Regions from separate parts of the Pseudomonas sp. S07E 245 genome, predicted to be linked through region 1. Evidence: riboswitches for the same ligand, from Rfam matches in the RefSeq annotation. Region 1 holds a riboswitch; the other holds the start of a gene.
What was found. Region 1 has a riboswitch for thiamine pyrophosphate ahead of thiC (phosphomethylpyrimidine synthase ThiC). Riboswitches for the same ligand answer to the same signal wherever they lie in the genome.
Positions count from the first base shown of each region.

Region 1 (11,090 bases):
GGCCGACAGGCCGGTGTCACTGCCAATTACTCCGGCTGCGGCCAGCAGCAGCACGCCAACCGCAGTGCCGAGCACGATTGCCAGCATCGCGCCGGCCAGGCCCAGGCCTGGAGCAAGCATGGCGCCGACCTGCAGCACCATCAAGCCAGTGCCAAGGGAGAACCACAGGACAAACAGGTCCCGCCCGCCGAACAGGCGCTGGCTGGCGGGAATCGGATGATCGGGGGAGAAGTTGCTGGGGGTGGTCATAGTTGATGCTCGCCGGAGTTATTGTGGAGATGCGAGGGGTTCGCGCTCGTTCGCGGGTAAACCCGCACCCACAAGGTTTTGCAGCGCCGCCTAAACCTGTGGGAGCGGGTTTACCCGCGAAGGGCTGCAAAGCAGCCCCAGTTGCATCACACCTTCTGGTACAGCTGGCTGCCGGTCTGACGGAAGCGCTCGGACTGCTCGCGCATGCCCTCCTCGACCGACATGTCGACCGCCTCGATACGCTGATTGGCAGCGTACTCGCGCACTTCCTGGGTGATCTTCATCGAGCAGAACTTCGGCCCGCACATCGAGCAGAAGTGAGCGACCTTGGCCGATTCCTTGGGCAGGGTCTCGTCGTGGTAGGCACGGGCGGTGTCCGGGTCCAGGCCAAGGTTGAACTGGTCCTGCCAGCGGAACTCGAAGCGCGCCTTGGACAGCGCGTTGTCGCGGATCTGCGCGCCGGGGTGGCCCTTGGCAAGGTCGGCGGCGTGGGCGGCGATCTTGTAGGTGATGATGCCGGTCTTGACGTCATCCTTGTTCGGCAGGCCGAGGTGTTCCTTGGGCGTGACATAGCAGAGCATGGCGCAGCCAAACCAGCCGATCATCGCCGCACCGATGCCCGAGGTGATGTGGTCGTAGCCCGGCGCGATGTCGGTGGTCAGCGGGCCGAGGGTGTAGAACGGCGCCTCGTCGCAGCATTCCAGCTGCTTGTCCATGTTCTCCTTGATCAACTGCATCGGCACATGGCCGGGACCTTCGATCATGCACTGCACGTCGTGCTTCCAGGCGATCTTGGTCAGTTCGCCCAGGGTCTCCAGCTCACCGAACTGGGCGGCGTCGTTGGCATCGGCAATCGAGCCCGGACGCAGGCCGTCGCCGAGCGAGAAGCTGACGTCGTAGGCCTTCATGATTTCGCAGATTTCATCGAAATGGGTGTAGAGGAAGTTCTCCTGGTGATGCGCCAGGCACCACTTGGCCATGATCGAACCACCACGGCTGACAATGCCGGTGACGCGCTTGGCGGTCAGCGGCACGTAGCGCAGGAGCACGCCGGCATGGATGGTGAAGTAGTCCACGCCCTGCTCGGCCTGCTCGATCAAGGTGTCGCGGAACAGCTCCCAGGTCAGGTCTTCGGCAACGCCGCCGACCTTTTCCAACGCTTGGTAAATCGGCACGGTGCCGATCGGCACCGGCGAGTTGCGGATGATCCACTCGCGGGTTTCATGGATGTGCTTGCCGGTGGAGAGGTCCATGACCGTGTCCGAACCCCAGCGGATGCCCCAGGTCAGCTTGGCCACTTCTTCTTCGATGGACGACCCCAGCGCGCTGTTGCCGATGTTGCCGTTGATCTTCACCAGGAAGTTACGGCCGATGATCATCGGTTCGAGTTCGGTGTGGTTGATGTTGGCCGGGATGATCGCGCGACCACGGGCGATTTCGTCGCGAACGAACTCTGCGGTGATTTCCTTGGGCACGCTGGCGCCGAAGCTGTGGCCGGCGTGCTGCTGCTCAAGCAGGCCGGCAGCGCGGGCCTCTTGCAGCTTCATGTTTTCGCGGATGGCGACGTATTCCATCTCGGCAGTAATGATGCCCTGCCGCGCGTAGTGCATCTGCGTAACGTTGGCGCCGGCCTTGGCCCGGCGCGGATTGCGCACGTGGGCAAAGCGCAGCTTGGTCAGTTCGGCATCGCCCAGGCGCTGCTGGCCGAAGTTCGAGCTCAGGCCCTCCAGGCGTTCGGTGTCGCCCCGCGCGTCGATCCAGGCCGAGCGGACATCGCCCAGGCCCTTGCGCACATCGATGCTGACAGCAGGGTCGGTATACGGGCCCGAGGTGTCGTACACCAGCACCGGCGCATTGGCTTCGCCGCCAAAATCGGTAGGGGTGTCATCCAGGCTGATTTCGCGCATGGGCACACGGATATCCGGGCGCGAACCCTGGACATACACTTTGCGCGAACGGGTGAAGGGTTGCACAGACTGCTGATCGACTTGCGCCGATTCGCTGAGGTTGATCGCTTTTTCTTGTTTGCTCATCACAGGCTCCAGACAGCTTCCTAGCGGCGGAATGTCGGGGAGAACCTGAATGACGCGGACACACCCTTGATGGGTGCAGTGCCGGATACCTGGATGCCAATGCGCGGCTGCGCTGCTCGACAAATCCCGGACCTGACACAAGAGACTCGCCGGGAAAGCGAGAAATCTTGTTCCCTACGCAGGCGCTAACCTGATCAGGTTCAACGGGATCCGGAAACTTCCGATCTCAGCCTTTGCATCAAGGCACCCCGACAAGAACATGCGCAGTCTAGACTGGAGTTGCGCGCAAAGCCAAGGGTGCTTGCAGCGCGGCGATCAAAGGCGCCAATCAGCGATTGTTGCCGGCCGTGCACAGCCTTACACTGGCGCACCGATACTCAACGGTTCAGTAATTAAAACTCGTACAAGGATTGCCCTATGCTGCGCAAACTTTCACTGGCGGTTGCCGTGTCTTGTGCGTCCAACGGAGTGGTCTGGGCGGCTGACCTGCCCGCGCCGGTGAAGACCGACCTGATCAGCGTCTATCAGGAAGCGGCCAGCAACAACGCCGACCTTGCCGCTGCCCGCGCCGACTATGGCGCACGCCGCGAAATCGTGCCGCAGGCCCGCGCCGGGCTGCTGCCGAACCTATCGGCGGGTGCCGAAATGATGAACACCCGCACCAAGCTCGACGAGCCGGCGATCACCTCCAATCGCAGCGGCAATTCGTGGAGCGCGACCCTGTCGCAGCCGATCTTCCGCGCCGATCGCTGGTTCCAGTTGCAAGCCGCCGAAGCGGTCAACGAGCAGGCGGCGCTGGAGCTGTCGGCCAACGAGCAGAACCTGATTCTGCAGACCGCCGAGAACTATTTCTCGGTACTGCGCGCACAAGACAATCTGGCCTCGACCAAAGCCGAGGAAGCCGCCCTCAAGCGCCAGTTGGATCAGTCCAACGAGCGCTTTGACGTCGGCCTGTCGGACAAGACCGACGTGCTCCAGTCGCAGGCCAGCTACGACACGGCGCGGGCCAACCGGATCATCGCCGAACGCCAGGTAGCAGATGCCTTCGAGGCATTGGTAACGCTGACCAACCGCGACTATGGCTCGTTGCAGGGCGTGGTCCACAGCCTGCCGATCCAGGTGCCGATGCCCAACGATGCCAAGGCCTGGGTCGAGACCGCCGCACGGCAGAACCTCAACCTGCAGGCGACCAACTACGCTGTCGATGCCGCCGAAGAAACCTTGCGCCAGCGCAAGGCCGGCCATGCCCCGACGGTCGACGCGGTGGCGCGTTACCAGAAGGGTGACAACGATGCGCTGGGCTTCTCCAACCCGGCGCCGCAGCCCGGCGTGCGCTACGGCGGCGACGTCGAACAGACCAGCATCGGCCTGCAGTTGAACATCCCGCTGTACAGCGGCGGCCTGACCAGCTCGCAAGTGCGCGAGGCCTATCAGCGCTTGAGCCAGAGCGAGCAACAGCGCGAAAGCCTGCGCCGCCAGGTGGTGGAAAACACCCGCAACCTGCACCGCGCGGTGAATACCGATGTCGAACAGGTGCAGGCGCGCAAGCAGTCGATCATCTCCAACCAGAGTGCGCTGGAGGCGACCGAAATCGGTTATCAGGTCGGCACCCGCAACATCGTCGACGTGCTCGATGCGCAACGCCAGCTGTACACCTCGGTGCGTGACTACAACAACAGCCGCTACGACTACATTCTGGATAACCTGCGCCTGAAGCAGGCTGCCGGCACCCTGAGCCCGCAGGACCTGTCCGACCTGGGCCGTTATCTGAAAGCCGATTACAACCCGGACAAGGACTTCCTGCCACCGGATCTGGCAGCAGCGGCGGCGAAGAACTTCGAACGCCGGCCCTGATCTGCGACTGCGGCGCCGGGCTCACCCGGCGCCGCGATCTATCGCTAGCCCAGCAGCCGAGCCAGGCCATCCAGCAAGCGCTGCAACGCGCCCTGGTTGGCCTGCATCACCGCCCTGCCCGCTTCGCCCATGCGCTTGGCGTCCTGCGGCAACTCGACCAGCCGCTGCACGGCGGCGGCCAATGCCTGGCTGTCGGCAACTGAGTGCAACGCGCCGGCATCTTTCAGCATTGCGCTGATATCGAGGAAGTTGAACACGTGTGGGCCGCTGATCACCGGCAAGGCCAGCGCGGCCGGCTCCAGCGGGTTGTGCCCGCCTGTTGGCACCAGGCTGCCGCCGACGAAGGCGATGTCTGCCAGCGCATAGAGGAACAGCAGCTCGCCCATGGTATCGCCGAGCAGCACCTGGGTTGCGTCGGTGACCAACTCGGCGCTGGAGCGGCGCACGGTAGCGAACTGTTCGGCACACAACGCATGCACCGCGTTGAACCGCTCAGGATGACGCGGCACCAGAATCAGCAGCGCATCGGCATGCACCTGCAGCAGGCGGCGGTGCGCCTCCAGCACCTGCGCATCCTCGCCTTCATGGGTGCTGGCTGCGATCCAGACCGGGCGTTGGCTGGCCTGCCATTGCTCGCGCAACTGGCGGGCACGGGGCAGCAGCTGTTCGTCGAGCTTGAGGTCGAACTTGATCGAGCCGGTCACCTGCACGCATTCAGGCCGCGCGCCGAGGCTACGAAAGCGCTCGGCTTCGGTTTCGGTCTGCGCCGCAATCAGGCTCATCTCGGCGAGCATTGGCCGGGTCAGTTTGGCGAAGCGGCCATAGCCGCGCGCCGACCGCGCCGACAAGCGCGCATTGGCCAGCGCCACCGGGATGCCGCGCCTGGCGCACTGGTGGATATGGTTGGGCCACAGCTCGGTTTCCATGATCACGCCCAGCCGCGGCCGCACATGGTCGAGAAAACGCGCCGCCGCCCAGGGCAGGTCATACGGCAGGTAGCAATGCTGAATGCGTGGCTCATCGGCAAACAGCGCGCGAATCCGCTCCGAACCGGTAGGGGTCATGCAGGTTACAGTGATCGCCAGCTCGGGATAGGCCTTGAGCAATGCGCGCACCATCGGCGCCGCCGCGATGCTCTCGCCGACCGACACCGCATGCACCCAGATGCCGCCCTGATGCATCGGCGGCAGCTTGATGGCAAAGCGCTCGGCGACGCGTTGGCCGTAGGCCGGCGCCTTGCGCGCACGCAGGAACAGGCGCAGCGCTACCAGCGGCAGGCCCAGGTGAAACAGCAGGGTATAAAGGGTTCTGTTCATGGCGGCGCAGTTTACTAGGAACTGCCTGAAAAGGCCTGCCCATGTCCGCCCAAGCCATAAAAGCGGCGGACATAGTGTGAAAGCTGGCAAGCGGATCGCCTAGAATGGCCGCCAATCAATCGAGGAACGCAGCGTGAACGCATATGTTTATCTGGCCATCGCCATTTGCGCCGAGGTCGTCGCCACCGCTTCGATGAAGGCGGTCAAAGGCCTCAGTACGCCGCTACCGCTGTTGCTGATGATCGCCGGCTACACCGTGGCGTTCTGGATGCTGACCCTTGTGGTACGCAGCATTCCGGTAGGTATTGCCTACGCCATCTGGTCGGGGCTGGGCATCGTCCTGATCAGCATCGCCGCTTGGCTCATCTATGGGCAGAAACTGGACCTGCCGGCCGTGCTCGGCATGGCGATGATCGTCGGCGGCGTGGTAGTCATTCAGGTATTTTCCAACAGCAGCGGGCACTGACCGTTGCGTTGCGCGGTCAACGGCAAAGACATCAGCCTGTATACTGCTGGCCTGTCCCTGTCTTTGAGGTGCCCGCATGCCATCTGCCATTTCCACTGACGTACTGATCGTCGGCGCCGGGGTCGCAGGCCTCTGGCTCAATGCCCGGCTGCAGCGCCTGGGCTATTCGACGGTGCTGGTGGAACGCGCAAGCCTGGGCGGCGAGCAGACCATCAAGTCGCAGGGGATCATCCACGGCGGCATCAAGTACGCTCTGCACGGCAGCCTGACCGGCGCCTCCGAGGCGATCGCCGACATGCCGCGGCGCTGGCGCGAGGCGCTGGCCGGCAGCGGCGAGCTGAACCTGGACAAGGTACGCTTGTTGTCCGATGCACATTACCTGTGGTCGCCGGGCGGCCTGCTTGGCAATGTCACCAGCTTTTTTGCCAGCAAGGCCATGCGCGGCCGGGTCGATCAGGTCAAGGGCGAACAACTGCCGCCTGCCCTGCAAGACCGCGCCTTCAAAGGCAAGGTCTATCGCCTCGCCGAGCTGGTCATCGACGTGCCCAGCCTGCTCGCCAACCTCGCTGCGCTGGCCGGTGACAGCTTGCTCGCCGGCGAGCAGATCGAGCCGTTGCGCGAAGGCGATGAACTGGTCGGCCTGCGTGTCGACGGGCGCGAGATTCACGCCCAGCGCATCGTGCTGAGCGCCGGTGGTGGCACCGCCGAGCTGCTTCAGGCCCTCGGCCTGGACCAACCGGCCATGCAGCGCCGACCGTTGCACATGGTTCTGGCCAAGGGCCCCAACCTCAAGCCTTTGTACGCGCACTGCCTCGGCGGTGGGCCCAAGCCGCGCATCACGGTCACCACTCATCCCGGCGCGGATGGCCAGTGGGTGTGGTACCTGGGTGGTGATTTGGCTGAAGCCGATGGCGTTGCCCGCGAGCCAGCGGCGCAGATCGCTGCCGCGCAGAAAGAAGTCGCCAGCCTGTTGCCATGGGTAGATCAAAGCCAGCTGCGCTGGGCCACCCTGCGGGTTGATCGAGCCGAGCCAGCGCAGTCTGGCCAGCTGCGGCCGGACAACGCCTTCCTCGCCGAAGAGCAGCGCCTGCTGGTCGGTTGGCCGACCAAACTGGCGCTGGCGCCGGACTTCGCCGATCACGTGCTGGCCAAGCTCGAACGCGATGGTATTCGCCCTCAAGCCAAGCCTGACTTGTCCGGCCTGCCCCGGCCTGCGCTCGGCGTACCGGCCTGGGAGCAACTGCTGCCATGAGCCTGCCCGATCTGCATGACCTGCACCGAGCGCTGGGCAGCACTGGCCTGATGGTTTCGCCGCTGGGCCTGGGCACGGTCAAGCTGGGCCGTGATCAAGGCGTCAAATACCCCACCGGGTTCACCATCCCAGGCGACGACGAGGCACGCATGCTGCTGGCCCAGGCGCGTGAACTGGGGATCAACCTGATCGATACCGCGCCGGCCTACGGTCGCAGTGAAGAGCGCCTTGGGCCGCTGCTGCGCGGTCAGCGTGACGAGTGGGTGATCGTCAGCAAGGTCGGTGAAGAGTTCAACGATGGCCAGTCGCACTTCGACTTCTCTGCTGCGCACACCCGGCGTTCGGTCGAACGTAGCCTCAAGCGTCTTGAAACGGATCGAATCGAGCTGGTGCTGGTCCATTCAGATGGTAATGATCTGGCGATCCTCGAGCAGGAAGAGGTCTACCAGACCCTCGCCGCGCTCAAGCAGGAAGGCAAGATTCTCGGTTTTGGCTTGTCTGGCAAGACCGCGGCAGGTGGGCTCAAGGCGTTGCAGGAGGGTGACTGTGCGATGGTTACCTACAACCTCAACGAGCAAACCGAACGCCCGGTACTGGATTACGCCGCCGAGCATGGCAAAGCCATTCTGGTGAAGAAGGCCCTCGCCAGCGGGCATGTCTGCCTGGCGCCGGGGGTGGATGCGGTACAGGCCAGCTTCGAGCTGCTGTTTGCCCACCCAGGCGTGAGCAGTGCTATCGTCGGCACCATCAACCCGCTGCATCTGGCCCATAACGTGGCCACCGTTGCCCGTATCTTGAGGCAGCAATAAGGCCGCTGGCACGGCTACACAAGCGCAAGGAGGAGCCTCGTGGCACGTACGCTGATCCGCAAGAACCCGAGCAACTTCAAAACGCTGCCGCTGCATGTCGAAGCCACTGCCGAGGGCCTGAGTTATCAGACTATCGGCATGCCGCTGAACTTCGCCCAGACCCTGCAACGACGCAAGGCGGTGCAGGTGGCCGATAGCGAGCGCTTCGTAGTTGAGCTGGCCAACCTGGGCGTGTCGGTGCGGCTGACGCTGCAGTGGCAGAACCGCGAATACTGGGTGCTGGTGCGTCAGCGCCGGCAAGACCGTGGCGATGTGGTGCTCAAGCTGATTTCCGGCTATGTGCCGGCGCAGGAGCTGAACCTGCCGCTGCATACCGCGATTCAGGAGGTAGCCGAAGAGTGCCTGCTGGAGACGCCAGAGGGCTGGCTGGGCGGGCGCTTCAACGATACCTGGTTGCCCGCGCCCTACGCGGCGGCGCTGCATTATCGGGAGGCGTTGCCGTTTGTGCTCACCTCACAGGCGACGGCGGCGCGGCCGGTGCAGTCGGGCAACCTGGTGTTGATCGAACAGCCGCGGGCCTATGTGCATTTGCCTACAGCGTCGTTGCAGCTGATCTATGACTTGCGCTTGCAGGTGCCGCGGGAGGCCAAGTCGCTGAGTCTGTTTCATGTGGATGAGCGGCTGGAAGGGGATCAACTGGTGGCGCGGCTTAATCGCAAGCGGCCTGATCTGTACTTGATGCCGTTGGTGGATGGGCGGCCTACGGCTGAGCTGTTCACGCTGAAGAAGGACACCTTGGTGCCGGCCAGTACCCGTGGGATCTGGCTGGCCGAGAGTTTTGCCCGGCAGGAAGGCTGGGTGGTGCGTGATGAGCGAGTGCGCTGGAAGGATTGGCTGCGCCAGCAGGGGCTGGTGGAGCCTAGGCCTGCTTCGCGGTTGCAGCGGCTGACGGGCAAGGCGCGGGCTCTGCTGGCTCGGGCGCGGACTTCGCTGCATAAATAGTTACGCGGACTGCTCTTTGTAGGAGCGGCCTTGTGTCGCGAGAGGCCCGCAAAGCGGGCCCAGCAATGTCGGCGGCGGAGCTGAAATTTGGGGGGCGCTTCGCACCCCCTTCGCGACACAAGGCCGCTCCTACAGGGGATCGGGGCATGCCGAGAATGAAAAGGGCCGCTAAGCGGCCCTTTTTCAGTTCTTGCGGATCTTTTCCACTATTGCAGTGGTGGAGCTGTTTTCCACAAGGCCGAGCACTTTCACCGTCCCGCCGTAGCTGGTAACGATGTCGGCGCCGACGACTTGATCGATGCCGTAGTCGCCACCTTTGACCAGCACATCAGGCTTGACCTGGCTGAGCAGGTTTTCTGGAGTGCCTTCCGGGAAGCTGATGACCCAGTCGACGGCGCCCAAGCCTGCGAGAACTGCCATGCGCCGGTCGACGCTGTTGATCGGGCGGCCAGGACCCTTCAGGCGACTGACCGAGGCGTCGTCGTTGACGGCGACGATCAGGCGATCACCTTGAGCGCGGGCTTGCTCCAGGTAGGTCACGTGGCCGGCATGAAGGATGTCGAAACAGCCGTTGGTGAACACGATCGACTCGTTGTGCGCGCGCGCATCGTCGATCGCCAGCAACAACTGTTCGATGGTCAACACGCCGCGCTCCGAACCTTCTTCGCGCTGAATCGCACGGCGCAGTTCAGGGGCGCTGATCGCCGCGGTACCGAGCTTGCCGACCACGATGCCGGCGGCAAGGTTGGCCAGGGCCACGGCATGGGGCAGGTCTTCGCCAGCAGCGATAGCGGCGGCCAGGGTCGAGATGACCGTGTCGCCGGCACCGGTGACGTCGAACACTTCACGGGCCCGGGCCGGCAGGTGCAGCGCCGGGTGGTCGGCGCGCAGCAGGGTCATGCCATGTTCGCCACGGGTCACCAGCAATGCACCCAGGTCCAGCTCCTGCATCAATTGCAGGCCTTTGCCGACCAGGTCGGCTTCATCGACGCAGCGGCCGACAATGGCTTCGAACTCGCTCAGGTTGGGCGTGATCAGGCTCGCGCCGCGGTAGATCGAGAAGTCCTTGCCCTTGGGGTCGGCCAATACCGGAATACCGCGGGCACGCGCCGCCTGGACCAGGCTCTGGTGGTTTTTCAGGGCGCCCTTACCGTAGTCGGACAGGACCAACACCTTGACCCCATCCAGCAGCTTTTCAACCTCGACACCCAATGACAGCGGGTCGGTGGCGAACGGTTCTTCGAAGTCGATGCGCAGCAGTTGCTGATGACGGCTCATGACCCGCAGCTTGACGATGGTCGGCTGGTGGGCAATGCGCTGGAAGATCGAGCGTACGCCCGCAGCCTGCAAGCTGTTGCTCAGGCTCTCGGCCGCTTCGTCCTGGCCGGTCACACCGACCAGCGAGGCCGGCGCGCCCAGGGCGGCAATATTCAAGGCCACGTTGGCCGCGCCGCCGGGACGGTCTTCGATCTGTTCGACCTTGACCACAGGCACCGGCGCCTCCGGGGAAATACGTGAAGTACCACCATGCCAGTAGCGGTCGAGCATGACATCGCCGACCACCAACACCGGGGCTTGATCGAAACTCGGCATGGACAACTTCATGGGCAACCCATATGGAAAAATTAACAGGGGCAGGATATTAGCACAGGCCAGACGATGGCTTTAGCGCCAAGCTGGCCTGGACAATTCCGGTGACAATCGGGGCCGGATCGGCCCCGCAACAGCCGACTCAGGTGATATCGACTTTCTCTGGCTGATCAAGGCCCATCGCGTGCAGGCGGGCATAATGGCCATTAGCCTCAAGCAGTTCGGCGTGAGTACCGCGCTCGACCAGACGGCCTTGGTCCATGACCAGGATCATGTCGGCCTTTTCGATGGTCGACAAGCGGTGGGCGATGACCAGCGTGGTGCGACCTTGCATAACATGATCCAGCGCGGCCTGGATGTGCCGCTCCGACTCGGTATCGAGCGCCGAAGTGGCCTCGTCAAGAATCAGCAGCGGGGCGTTTTTCAGCAAGGCCCGGGCAATCGCCAGGCGCTGGCGCTGGCCGCCGGACAACAGCACACCGTTCTCGCCGACTTCGGTGTCGAAGCCCTTGGGCAACT
Region 1 is NZ_CP080625.1:4,800,689-4,811,778, reverse strand. It holds gene cytX (putative hydroxymethylpyrimidine transporter CytX) at 1-249, opposite strand, end outside; gene thiC (phosphomethylpyrimidine synthase ThiC) at 396-2,282, opposite strand; TPP riboswitch at 2,437-2,543, opposite strand; gene K3F44_RS22085 (TolC family outer membrane protein) at 2,700-4,136, shown strand; gene waaA (lipid IV(A) 3-deoxy-D-manno-octulosonic acid transferase) at 4,181-5,452, opposite strand; gene K3F44_RS22075 (multidrug efflux SMR transporter) at 5,586-5,918, shown strand; gene K3F44_RS22070 (FAD-dependent oxidoreductase) at 5,995-7,170, shown strand; gene K3F44_RS22065 (aldo/keto reductase) at 7,167-7,979, shown strand; gene K3F44_RS22060 (metal ABC transporter ATPase) at 8,019-8,981, shown strand; gene hldE (bifunctional D-glycero-beta-D-manno-heptose-7-phosphate kinase/D-glycero-beta-D-manno-heptose 1-phosphate adenylyltransferase HldE) at 9,165-10,586, opposite strand; gene msbA (lipid A export permease/ATP-binding protein MsbA) at 10,714-11,090, opposite strand, start outside.

Region 2 (11,090 bases), 2.6 Mb from region 1:
AGCTCGGCGACCCAGCGGTAATCACCTGAAGCAAATGCCTTGCGCGCCAGGCTCAGCACCTGGTTGGCGCCGCCCATGGCTTCGACATAGCGCCGGCCGGTGTCGCTCGGTGGCAGTGGGTCGAGGGTAGCGGGGTTGCCGTCGTAGCTTCCCATGTAGCGTTGATAGACCGCACGCACGTTGAGGCTGAGCGAGCCGTAGTAATCGCGGCTGTACCAGCGCTTGGCCAGGCGCGGGGGCAGCGTGGCGAGTTGCGCGGCAATTGCGTCCGGGGTCAGGCCCTGATTGATCAGGCGTAGCGTCTGGCCATCGATATAGGCGTACAGGTCACGCTGGTCGGCAAGGTACTCGCGCACTGCCGCGCCGCTCCAGGTTGGCCAGTGATGCTGGCCGAGGACGATCTCGGCCCGCTCACCGTAACGCACCAAGGTCTGGTCGAGGTAGCGCGACCAGCTTCTGGCATCGCGCACCGGCGCGCCACGCAGGTCGAGCAGGCTCAGTTGACTGTGGGCGACGTTCTCGCCCATGGCCAGCGCCTTGAAGCGCGGCAGCCAGAGGTTCATCTGTGCCGGCGCGTCCTGGCCTGCGGTGAGCTGGAATTCGATGTCGATGCCATCGATGCGCACGGTCTCGAGCGCTTTGCTTATCTCCCGCGTGGGGGCGATCAGGCTGATCGTGGCGTTGCTGGATATGTCTTTGCCCAGGCCTGCATCGACCTGGCCGCGAGGCCCGCGGGGCAGGGCGTTGCCATACAGGTATTCGGCGCGGCGCTGCATCGCCGGGCCCGCCAGCACGTTCTCGCTGATGGCCTGCGCATAGAAACCGCGCGGTGCCAGCACCTGAACCCTGCCGGCCTTGACCTCGGCGGGGTCGACGACGCCGCGCACGCCACCATAGCTGCTCACCTGCGGGTTGCTGTAGATCACCGCCAGCACAGGCTTGCGCGGGCGATGCTTGAAGTACAGCTCCATGGCAGCGCGGGCGGTTTCTACTGAATGCAGCGGGTCGATCACGATCAGGCCGCTGTCGCCTTCGACCAGGGTCATGTTGGCGAGGTCCAGACCACGTACCTGATAGATGCCCTCGGTGACCTGGAACAGGCCAGCGATGGCGTTCAGTTGGGCTTGGCGCCACAGGCTTGGGTTGACGGTGGCAGGCGCTTCACCGTTGATGAAGGCGTAGCGCTGCAGGTCCCACACCGGTTGGCTGTCGGCATTGTCGATGCGGCCATCGAAGCGCTCGATCAAGCCGCGCTGAGCGGCGTCGAAATCGGCGCGGTCGTTGAAGGGGAGGCGCTGCAACCATTGTTGATTGCTTTGGCGGGTGAAGCTGGTGGCGTCTTTTTGCGGTGCATCGGCGGCAGAGGCGAGCGGGCACAGCAGCAATAGCGGCAGTAACAGGCGATGCGGCATAGGGATTCCTTGGCTTGAACGACGCGCAAGGGGGAACAGTAGCCTATGGCAAGGAGGTTTGGGCAGGTGGTAACGCTGTGGCTGTGAGTTTTAGGGCTGCTGAGCAGCCCTAAAACGATGCGCCGTGTTGTTCAGCGCTGGAAACCCAACCCCGACGACAAGTCAGTCTATCAAGTTGACTTAACTCGCCGCCGTTTCCGGTGACGTTTAGCGCTGGCGCCAATGATTTGTGCCGCGTTAATCGCAGATCCAGGATGCTTGCGAGCGTACTCGCAGCGCTGACTTAGCCGCTTTCGTGCAACAGCAGTGCTTGATGAAGCCTTTCGAGCAGAGCCTCACGCACGCTGTCCGGGGCACTCACCTTGATCGAGCCGGCATGCGCCAGCAGCCAGCTCAAAAGGGCCTGGTCATAGGCAACCGTGGCCACCAACCTGGCGTCGCCTTCGGCAAGCGGCTCCAGCAACATGTCGTCCGACAGCGGCTGCGCTGCCAACTGCCGCGCCAGCCCCGGCGTCACCCAGGCCCGCAAGGTGATCGGTTGCGCCATGCAACGATCGCTGGGCTGCGGCTGCTGCAGCAGCTCGGTGCTGAGCTCGGCCTGCCAGTACCAACCATATGGAGTGCCCTTGCTGTTGCAGCGCACCGGAAACAGCTCGGTCAGCTCGTTCAAATCACGCTCGACCGTGCGCTTGCTGGTGCCATGGCCGACCTGGTGTAGGGCCTGCTGCAACTGATTGGAACTCATGCCCGGGTGGCGGTCAGGCAGCAGTTTGAGCAACTGCCACTGGCGGGCGATGGTCTGGCGCGTGGGGTTGCTGGGCAAAGCGGGTTCCTTGGCGCGCGATCACTGCACGGCTCTAGTGGTGGCAATTGGCTATGTTCGCCTAGCATACCTTTTGCTGGGCTTGCAGCCAACGTGCCGTGACAACTGGCCTGCGTCTGCGGTATACCTGAGCGCTACCAAGGGGAGCCCGGAGACGGGCTGAGAAACCGCTGGCAAGATGCAGCGCGGTGACCCTTAGCACCTGATCCGGATCATGCCGGCGAAGGGATGGGACAGCCGACCTGCCTTTGCGCCGGCCTCACTGCGAGGCCGCACCATGCACCACCCGCCTGGCCTCGCTGCCACCTCCCAGAGGACAGCAGCATGAGCGAACGTTTTACCCATTATTTGCGCGAGCAGAGCGAACCGACCTGGTCGGCTGCCGTTGGCCACCGCTTCGTGCGACAACTATGTGATGGTTCCCTGGCGGATCCGGTCATGGTCCGCTACCTGGTTCAGGACCATCGCTTTCTCGACAGCTTTCTGACCTTGCTCGGTGCGGCTATTGCCACAGCCGATACCTTTGAAGCGCGCCTGCGTCTGGGCCGTTTTGCCGGGATGATCTCGAGTGACGAAAACACCTATTTCCTGCGTGCATTCGAGGCCCTCGATGTAAGCCCGGCGCAGCGCGACGAGCCTGCCGACAGTGCGCCCACCGCAGGCTTCAAGGCGATCATGGCCGAGGCGGCGGCAAGCCGCTCCTATGCGGCAGCGCTGGCGGTGCTGAATGTGGCCGAGGGGTTGTACCTGGACTGGGCGCAGAAGGCGCCGCAGCCACTGCCCGAGCACTTCGTCCACGCTGAGTGGATCACCTTGCATGACAACCCGTTCTTCGAGGATTTTGTCGCGTTCCTGCAAGCTGAGCTTGACCGCGTCGGGCCAAAGGAGGCCGAGCTCAGCCGCGACTTCTACCTGCGCACAGTTGCGCTGGAACTGGCCTTCTTCGATGCCGTATACGATGGCGAGGCCTGACATGGATATTTTTGATCGGCTCAAGGCCGCCGCTGCGCCGCAATGGGCGAGCTACGTCGAGCATGACTTCCTGCAGCAGATGCAGACGGGTACCCTCAGTCAGGCGGCGTTTCGCGAGTATCTGGTGCAGGACTACCTGTTCCTGATCCAGTTCGCCCGCGCCTGGGCGCTGGCCGCCTACAAGAGTCGCCTGCCAAGTGACATCCGCGCCGCGCAGGCCGGGCTTGCGGCGATTCTTGACGAGACTGAACTGCACCTGCGCCTGTGCGCCCGCTGGGGCTTGTCGCAAACCGACATTCAAGCTGCCCCCGAGCATCAGGCGACCGTGGCCTATACCCGCTATGTGCTTGACTGCGGCGCCGCCGGCGACCTGCTTGAACTGCACGTTGCGCTGGCACCGTGCGTGATCGGCTACGCCGAAATCGGCCAGCGCCTGGCCGGCGCAATCGGTGATCTGAACCAGCATCCGTACCGCGAATGGATCGGCGAGTATGCCGGTGAGGCCTATCAAGACGTGGCGGCGTCTGCCCGCAAGCACCTGGACGAGCTGGCCGCGCGGAGCATGACCGAGTCACGTTTCACCGAGCTGGCGGCGATCTTTGCCCAGGCCTCACGGCTTGAGGCGGACTTCTGGCAGATGGGATTGCAGGCTGCCGAATAATCGGCTGGTCAGCGTGCTTGAGGTGCCTGCAGGCATAGCTGTGGTACCTCGACGCTGCCTTTGGCGTCGCGGTCGTCGACAGCGGCTGTCACACTTTGTCCCATTTGCGCCAATGCATCTGATTAGGATTCTCTTTTACAGCGGAATTCACAGGTCACTTGCATGCGCGCACCACGTCGTATTTTCAGCCGTTCCTCCACGTTGGCCGTATTTCTGGCGGGTGCCGCGCACGCGCAGACAAACCCTCCAGAACCCGTCCCATTGACCCTTGAAGATGTGGTTGTGACTGCCTCGGGCTTCGAGCAGCGGGTTGAGGACGCGCCCGCGTCGATCACCGTGATCGACGGCGAAGACCTGCGTCGCAAGTCGTACCGCGACCTCGGTGACGCAGTGCGTGATGTCGAGGGTGTCACCGTCAACGGCGGCGCCAACGAAAGCGACATCTCGATGCGCGGCATGCCGGGCGACTACACCTTGATTCTGGTCGATGGCAAACGCCAGAGCGCCCGTGAATCACGGGTCAACGGCAACGCCGGTTACGAGCAGAGCTTTGTCCCGCCGGCAGCCGCCATCGAGCGGATTGAGGTGGTGCGCGGGCCGATGTCGTCGCTGTATGGCTCGGACGCTATCGGGGGGGTGATCAACGTCATTACCCGCAAGGTCTCGCCCGAGTGGGGCGGCTCGATCGGTTACGACTATTCGGCGCGTCAGCACAGCGCAGAGGGCGACGCCGGGCAAACCACTTTCTACTTGAGCGGTCCGCTCAAGGAAGACCTGCTTGGCCTGCAAGTGTGGGGCCGCTACCTGGACCGCCAGGCCGATGCTGACCTGGAACAGACCAACGGCCACAGCAAGGCCGATCACCGCGACCTGACCACGCGCCTGGCCTTCACGCCCACGATCGACCACGACATCCTGCTCGAAGCCGGCGTTACGCGCCTGAAAAACGGTGATGGCGTCAGTGCCAACTGGGCCACCCGCGAGCAAGAGAACAACCGTGATCACTGGTCGCTGTCGCACCAGGGTCGCTGGGGCTGGGCCACCTCTGACGTCGCCCTCTATCAGGAAACCACCAGCCGCGAAGGCAAGGCCACGCCAGACCAGACCGACATCTACGGGCGCAAGCCTGAAATCCGCAACCGCGTGCTCGACGCCAAGTTGGTCGTGCCGACCACCTACAACGTCAGCACGGTTGGCCTGCAATGGCAGGAAAACCAGGTCACCGACTGGAACCAGGGCTTGGGTGACAAGGTTGATTACGAGTTCTCGGTCCAGCAAAAAGCGCTGTTTGCCGAAAACGAATGGTCGGTCACCGACACCTTCGCCTTGACCGGCGGCCTGCGCATGGACAACCACGAAGAATACGGCAACCACTTCAGCCCACGCGTGTACGGGGTCTGGCGCGCGACGGATCAGTGGACGCTCAAAGGCGGTGTTGCCCGCGGTTTCAAGACCCCTGAGCTGCGCGCCGTGGTTGAAGGCTACGCCTACCTGCGCCGCAACCGGTTCGTCATGCTCGGCAACCCTGACCTCAAGCCCGAGACCAGCACCAACTACGAAGTGTCGGCGCTGTGGTCCAACCGCAATGATCTGTCGGCAGGCGTGACGTTGTTCTACAACGACTTTCAGGACAAGCTCTCGACCGTAACCACTGACCGGCGCTGGAACGGCTACATCGTCATGGACCGGGTCAATGTCGACAAGGCGGTGATCCGTGGCGTCGAGCTGACCGGTCAGTGGGACATCCGCTCCGACCTGCTGATCAAAGGCAACTACACCTACACCGACTCCGAGCAGAAGACCGGTGCCAACGCCGGTGCGCCGCTTGCCCTGACGCCGAAACAGAAAGCCAACCTGCGCGGCGAATGGAGGGTCAATGACCGCGCCCAAGCCTGGGCCGCGCTCAGCTACTACGGCGAAGAAACAGGCAACACCGTCACTGCCGAATCGGCGCCGGGCTACACCACTGCCGACATCGGCGGCTCGTATGACCTGACCCATGCGCTGACTGTGAATGCCTCGCTGAACAACATCACCGACAAGCGTCTGGACGACGAGACCTATGGCACGGTGAACTATGGCCGCACGCTGTGGATGGGCGCGACCTACAACTTCTGATCAGAGTAGTAGCAAACGGGGCCGGACACCGGCCCGGTTTGCGTTTGCGCGTGTCAGCCTTGGCCGACCGGCAGCCGCACCAGCGCGCACAGCCCGCGTGGTTTGCGGTTTTCCAACAGCAGTTCACCGCCATGGGCCTGAATGCAGGCACGGGCGATCGCCAAGCCCAGACCGAGGCCGCCACCGCTGCGGGCGTCGGCACCACCGCGGCCGAGCTGGACAAAGGGTTCAAAGACTTTTTCCAACCACTGCTCAGGCAGCCCCGGACCTTGATCGGTGATCTCCAGGCGGACCTGGCCGTCAGCCCGGCTGAGCGTCACGTGGGTCGCACCGCCATGCTTCAAGGCGTTGTCGATCAGGTTGGTCAGGGCACGTTTTAGCGCCAAAGGTCGGCAGCTTAGCCAGGCCTGTTGCTGCACATCCCAGGTCAACGGTTGCCCAAGCAGGCGATAACGTCGGTCCAGCTCGTCAAGCAAGTCGTTCAGGCGCAACTGACAGGTCGCCTCCTGCACTGCATCGCCGCGCACGAACTCCAGGGTTTCGCCGACCATCGCCGTCAGCTCGCCCAGGCTTTCCAGCAAGTCGTCGCGGGTGGCGCCGGGGTCAAGCAGTTCAACCTGCAAACGCAATTCGGTCAGCGGCGTGTTGAGGTCATGGCTGATCGCTGCCAACAAGCGGGTGCGGCCTTCGACATGCCGGGCCAGGTTGGCCTGCATCGTGTTGAATGCATGGGTCAGCTCGCGTGCTTCGTGCGGGCCGGTTAACGGCAGCGGCGCAATCCACTCACCACGGCTGACCCGCTCGGTGGCTTTGGCCAGGGCCTTGATCGGGCGCAGCACACGGGCAAAGCCGAACATCATCACCAGCAAGACCGGCAGGGTGGTCATTGGCAAACTGTAAGCCAGTACAGTGCCCCACTGATAAGCACCGCTGGGGTGCTGCTCGGCATTCAGATACTGGCCGTTGCCCAGCGCCAGGCTGCTGCGCAAGCGTAGTGGCGCCCAACCGCCAGGACTGAACGGATAAGCGCGGGCGTCGGTGCCGTTGACCCGCTCCAGTTGCACGATCAGCGAGTGTTCCGGCGATAGCTGCAGGCGCTGGCGCAGGTCGCGGCTAAGCCGCTGTTCTTCAGGGCGAGCGGCGAAAGCACTGACCTCGGGGGTTGCCGCGATCCAGAAGCGGGTTTCCGGGTTGGCCATCTTGGCCAGCATCCTGTTGGCCTGCGCTGCGGGCAGGTCGCGCGCCAGGTTGAACGCAGTTGCCAGGCGCTCCAGGCTGGCTGCCCGGGACAGCGGATGAAGCAGGCTGCCGTGGCGGTGCAGCAGAATGATGCCGATCAAGTGCGAGGCCAGCAGTGCCAGGCACAGCAGCAGCAGTAACTGGTGCAGCAAGCGCTGCGGCCACAGCCGGCGCAGGCTATTCAAGCTCGACATCGGCGGCCAGCAAGTAGCCGCTGCCCCACAGGGTGCGCAGCAGCTCGGCGGTTTGCCGGTCATGGCTGAGCTTGCGCCGCAGGCGACTGACCTGGCGGTCGATGGCGCGTTCGCTGATGTCGCTGTCGTGCGCTGCCGTCAGGTCGACCAGCCGTTGCCGGGTCAGGCTGCGATGCGGGTGGGCCAGAAACACCTGCAGCAGTTTGCCCTCGGCGGTGCTCAACTGAACTGACTCGGCACCTTCGCGGCTGAGCGAGGCGCTGCTGGCGCAGAAGTGCCAGCCGGCGAAGCGATAGCGGCGTGCTGCGGGCGTAGCTGCAGGCTCCGCGTGGAGTCGCGCCTGGGTTGCCTGATGCCGGCGCAGCACGCTGTTCAGGCGCGCGACCAGCTCACGCGGCTCGAACGGCTTGGTCAGATAGTCATCGGCGCCCAGGTCGAGGCCGCGAATGCGGTCTGCAGTGGTGTCGCGGGCGGTCAGCAGGATCACCGGCAGGTTGCAGCGCCGGTGCAGTTGCTGGCACAGCTCGAAGCCATCGCCGTCGGGCAGCATGACATCGAGTACGGCCACGTCGAACGCCTGCTGCTTGAGCAATTGCCAGAGTCCGGCCGCGTCGGCGGCGGTGCGCACCTCGAAACCATGGCGGCGCAGGTAGGTCGCCAGCGGGTCGCGGATCTTGCGGTGGTCATCGACCACCAGCACTCGCGGCGCGGGCGTGGGTTGTTCAGCTGGCATTGGCTATCGCGCGTGATGTGGGAGGCAGGGCGCAATATTACTACGAGTCATTATCATTTGTGACTGCCCGCTGTGGGCAGATTGTCACAGCGGGTATCGTCACCTGCAATCGCTGGCACTAGATAGCCGAGCGGCGCACCTGCTTGACCAGGATCTTCTCCAACAGCTCCCACATCGCCGGGTCGGTGCTGAACGCGACGTTGAAGCGCATCCACCCAGTCGCCTGGGCGTCGACCATGAACAACTGTCCGGGGCCGAGCATGATGCCTTGCTCCAGCGCGTCATCCAGCAGGGCCGCGCTGTCCGGGATGGCCCGGTGGCGCGCCCACACGTACATGCCTTCGTCCGATTCGGTGAACAGCTCGAAGCCCAGCCGGTGCAAATGCCGGCCCACTTCCTGGTGTGCTTCGGCCAGGCGCTGGCGCAGGCGTTTGAGGTGCTTGCGCCAGCGGCCATCGATGATCGCCGCGTAGACCACCCGCTCCATCACTTGGGAGGTGGTCAGCCCAGAGCGCATTTTCAGGCGCAGCAACTGCTGCATCAGTTCCGGGTTGGCGAACAGGTAACCAACCCGCACGTTCGGTGAAATGCTTTTTGAATAGCTGCCGACGTATACGACTTGCTGCAGGTGATCGAGGCTGGCCAGGCACGGCTGCGGCTCCGCGATCATATCGGCGTACAGGTTGTTTTCCACCAGCCGGAAGCCGTGCTGGCTGGCCAGTTGCAGCAAGCGGTGCAGTTGCGGCAACGGCGTACGCGAGCAGGTCGGGCTGTGCAGGTGCGGCTGGGTGAAGAAGACACTTGGGCGGTGTTCGCTGAGCAGTTGCTCCAGGCGATCGAGGTCGTAGCCGGCCGGGGTGCGCGGCACGCCGATCAGGGTAGCCCCCTGAAAACGCAGGATGCTCATCAGGTTGGGGTAGCCTGGGTCGTCGACCAGCACCACATCACCGGGGCGCACCAACGTGCGTACCGCCAGGTCCAGCGCCTGGCTGGCGCCGTGGGTGAGCATCAGCTGCGCCGGGTTGACCACGATCGACAGCTCTTGCTGCAGGTTCTGCGCGGTCAGCGTGCGCAGCTCCGGCAGGCCCATCGGCTCGCCATAGCCGGACAGCTCCAACGGGCTACCGGCGACCTGGCGCATGCCCCGGCGCAGGCCATCTTCGTACATCCAGTCGTTGGGCAGCCAGCCGCAGCCGGGTTTGAACGGCAACTGACGGGTTTCGAAAATCTGCTGCAGGTACCACTCGGCGTTGAACGACGGCCGGTTGTTGTCGGCGCCGTGGGCCGGTCTGTCGAGTTGCTCGCTGGCCGCGCGATTGACGAAAAAGCCGGTGTTGCCGCGGCTGACCAGCAGCCCTTGCGCAACCAGACGGTCGTACGCTTCGACCACGGTGAAGGTGCTCACCGAGTAGGTGGCGGCAAAGGCGCGGATCGACGGGACCTTGGCACCGGGTTTGAGCGCCTGGCTGTCGATCAACTCGCGCAAGCCGTCGATGATCTGGTTGACCAGCGGGGTGGCGGAGTCTGGATGTAGTACGAGCATGGGTGTGCCTTCAGGTGTGCAGACGCGGGGCGTCGGCCGGGTGTCGCGCGGTGTATTGCATGGGCGGCCTGTACAGTGCAGTGCGACTTTCATGCCACTGTGCATGGCTCTATCAGCGCGACATTTTTACATTAGGTGTCTGAGATCGCCAGACACCTTTTGTTTCAGTTCGTTCGAGGCCCGCCTCGCACGACCCACAGGCCGCCAGGGAAGGCCTGCTCGTGCCCTCGCACAGCGCCTGCGCGCATCAGTATCGATGTACAGGTGAAACCGCTTGCCATCGGGGTTTCACGCAATTCCTTAGATAAAAAGAAGCACGGGGACACAACTGATGGACGCAACATCTACAACTACCGCATCCGAAAAAGGGGCGCCGGAGAGCAAGCTGAATGCTTCGCTCAAGTCGCGCCACCTGACGATGATGTCGATCGCCGGGGTCATCGGCGGCGCACTGTTCGTCGGCTCCGGCAGTGTCATTCACAGCGCCGGCCCTGCTGCGGTGCTGGCTTATCTGGCTGGCGGCATCCTGGTGGTGCTGATCATGCGCATGCTCGGTGAAATGGCGACGTCTTCGCCAGACACCGGCTCGTTCTCGACCTACGCCGACCGTGCCATTGGCCGTTGGGCAGGCTTCACCATCGGTTGGTTGTACTGGTGGTACTGGGTCATCCTGATGGCCTGGGAAGCGTATGTGGCGGGCAAGATCCTGCACGGCTTCTTCCCGGGGGTGAGCACCAATGTGTTCGTCCTGGCGACGACCCTGGTGCTGATCACGGTCAACTTCTTCAACGTCAAGCACTACGGCGAGTTCGAGTTCTGGTTTGCCTTGATCAAGGTGATTGCGATCGTCTGCTTCCTGATCGTGTGTGGCTCGGCGGTGTTGAATATCTGGCAGTTCGGTGAGGTCCGCGGGATCACTCACCTGACCGCCGAAGGCTTCATGCCGAACGGCTTTACCACGGTGATTGGTGCGTTGCTTGGGGTGATGTTCGCCTTCCTCGGTGCGGAGATCGTGACCATCGCTGCCTCCGAGTCGAAAGACCCGGCCGGGCAGATCGTCAAGGCGACCAACTCGGTGGTCTGGCGGGTGTGCCTGTTCTATGTCGGCTCGATCTTCCTGATCGTCTGCCTGGTGCCGTGGAATGACCCGCACCTGGGTGAGTCGGGCTATGGCGCTTATCGCCGTACGCTGGAACTGCTGGGCGTGCCATATGCCGAGCTGCTGATGAATTTCGTCGTGTTGACCTCGGTGAGCAGCTGCCTGATCTCGGGCCATTACACTGCCTCGCGCATGCTGTTCTCGCTGGCTCAGCGTGGCGACGCGCCGTCGTTCTTCAAGATCACCCGCGCCGGCACTGGCGTACCGGTGTTCGCGATCGTCGGTTCGTGCGCGGT
Region 2 is NZ_CP080625.1:2,015,378-2,026,467, reverse strand. It holds gene K3F44_RS09235 (alkyl/aryl-sulfatase) at 1-1,412, opposite strand, end outside; gene K3F44_RS09230 (WYL domain-containing protein) at 1,696-2,235, opposite strand; TPP riboswitch at 2,366-2,481, shown strand; gene K3F44_RS09225 (TenA family protein) at 2,560-3,207, shown strand; gene tenA (thiaminase II) at 3,209-3,868, shown strand; gene K3F44_RS09215 (TonB-dependent receptor domain-containing protein) at 4,031-5,986, shown strand; gene K3F44_RS09210 (ATP-binding protein) at 6,040-7,377, opposite strand; gene K3F44_RS09205 (response regulator transcription factor) at 7,403-8,152, opposite strand; gene K3F44_RS09200 (PLP-dependent aminotransferase family protein) at 8,271-9,695, opposite strand; gene K3F44_RS09195 (amino acid permease) at 10,027-11,090, shown strand, end outside.
Region 2: it holds a riboswitch for thiamine pyrophosphate, as region 1 does, so the genes downstream of both, K3F44_RS09225 (TenA family protein) here and thiC (phosphomethylpyrimidine synthase ThiC) in region 1, are expected to answer to the same signal.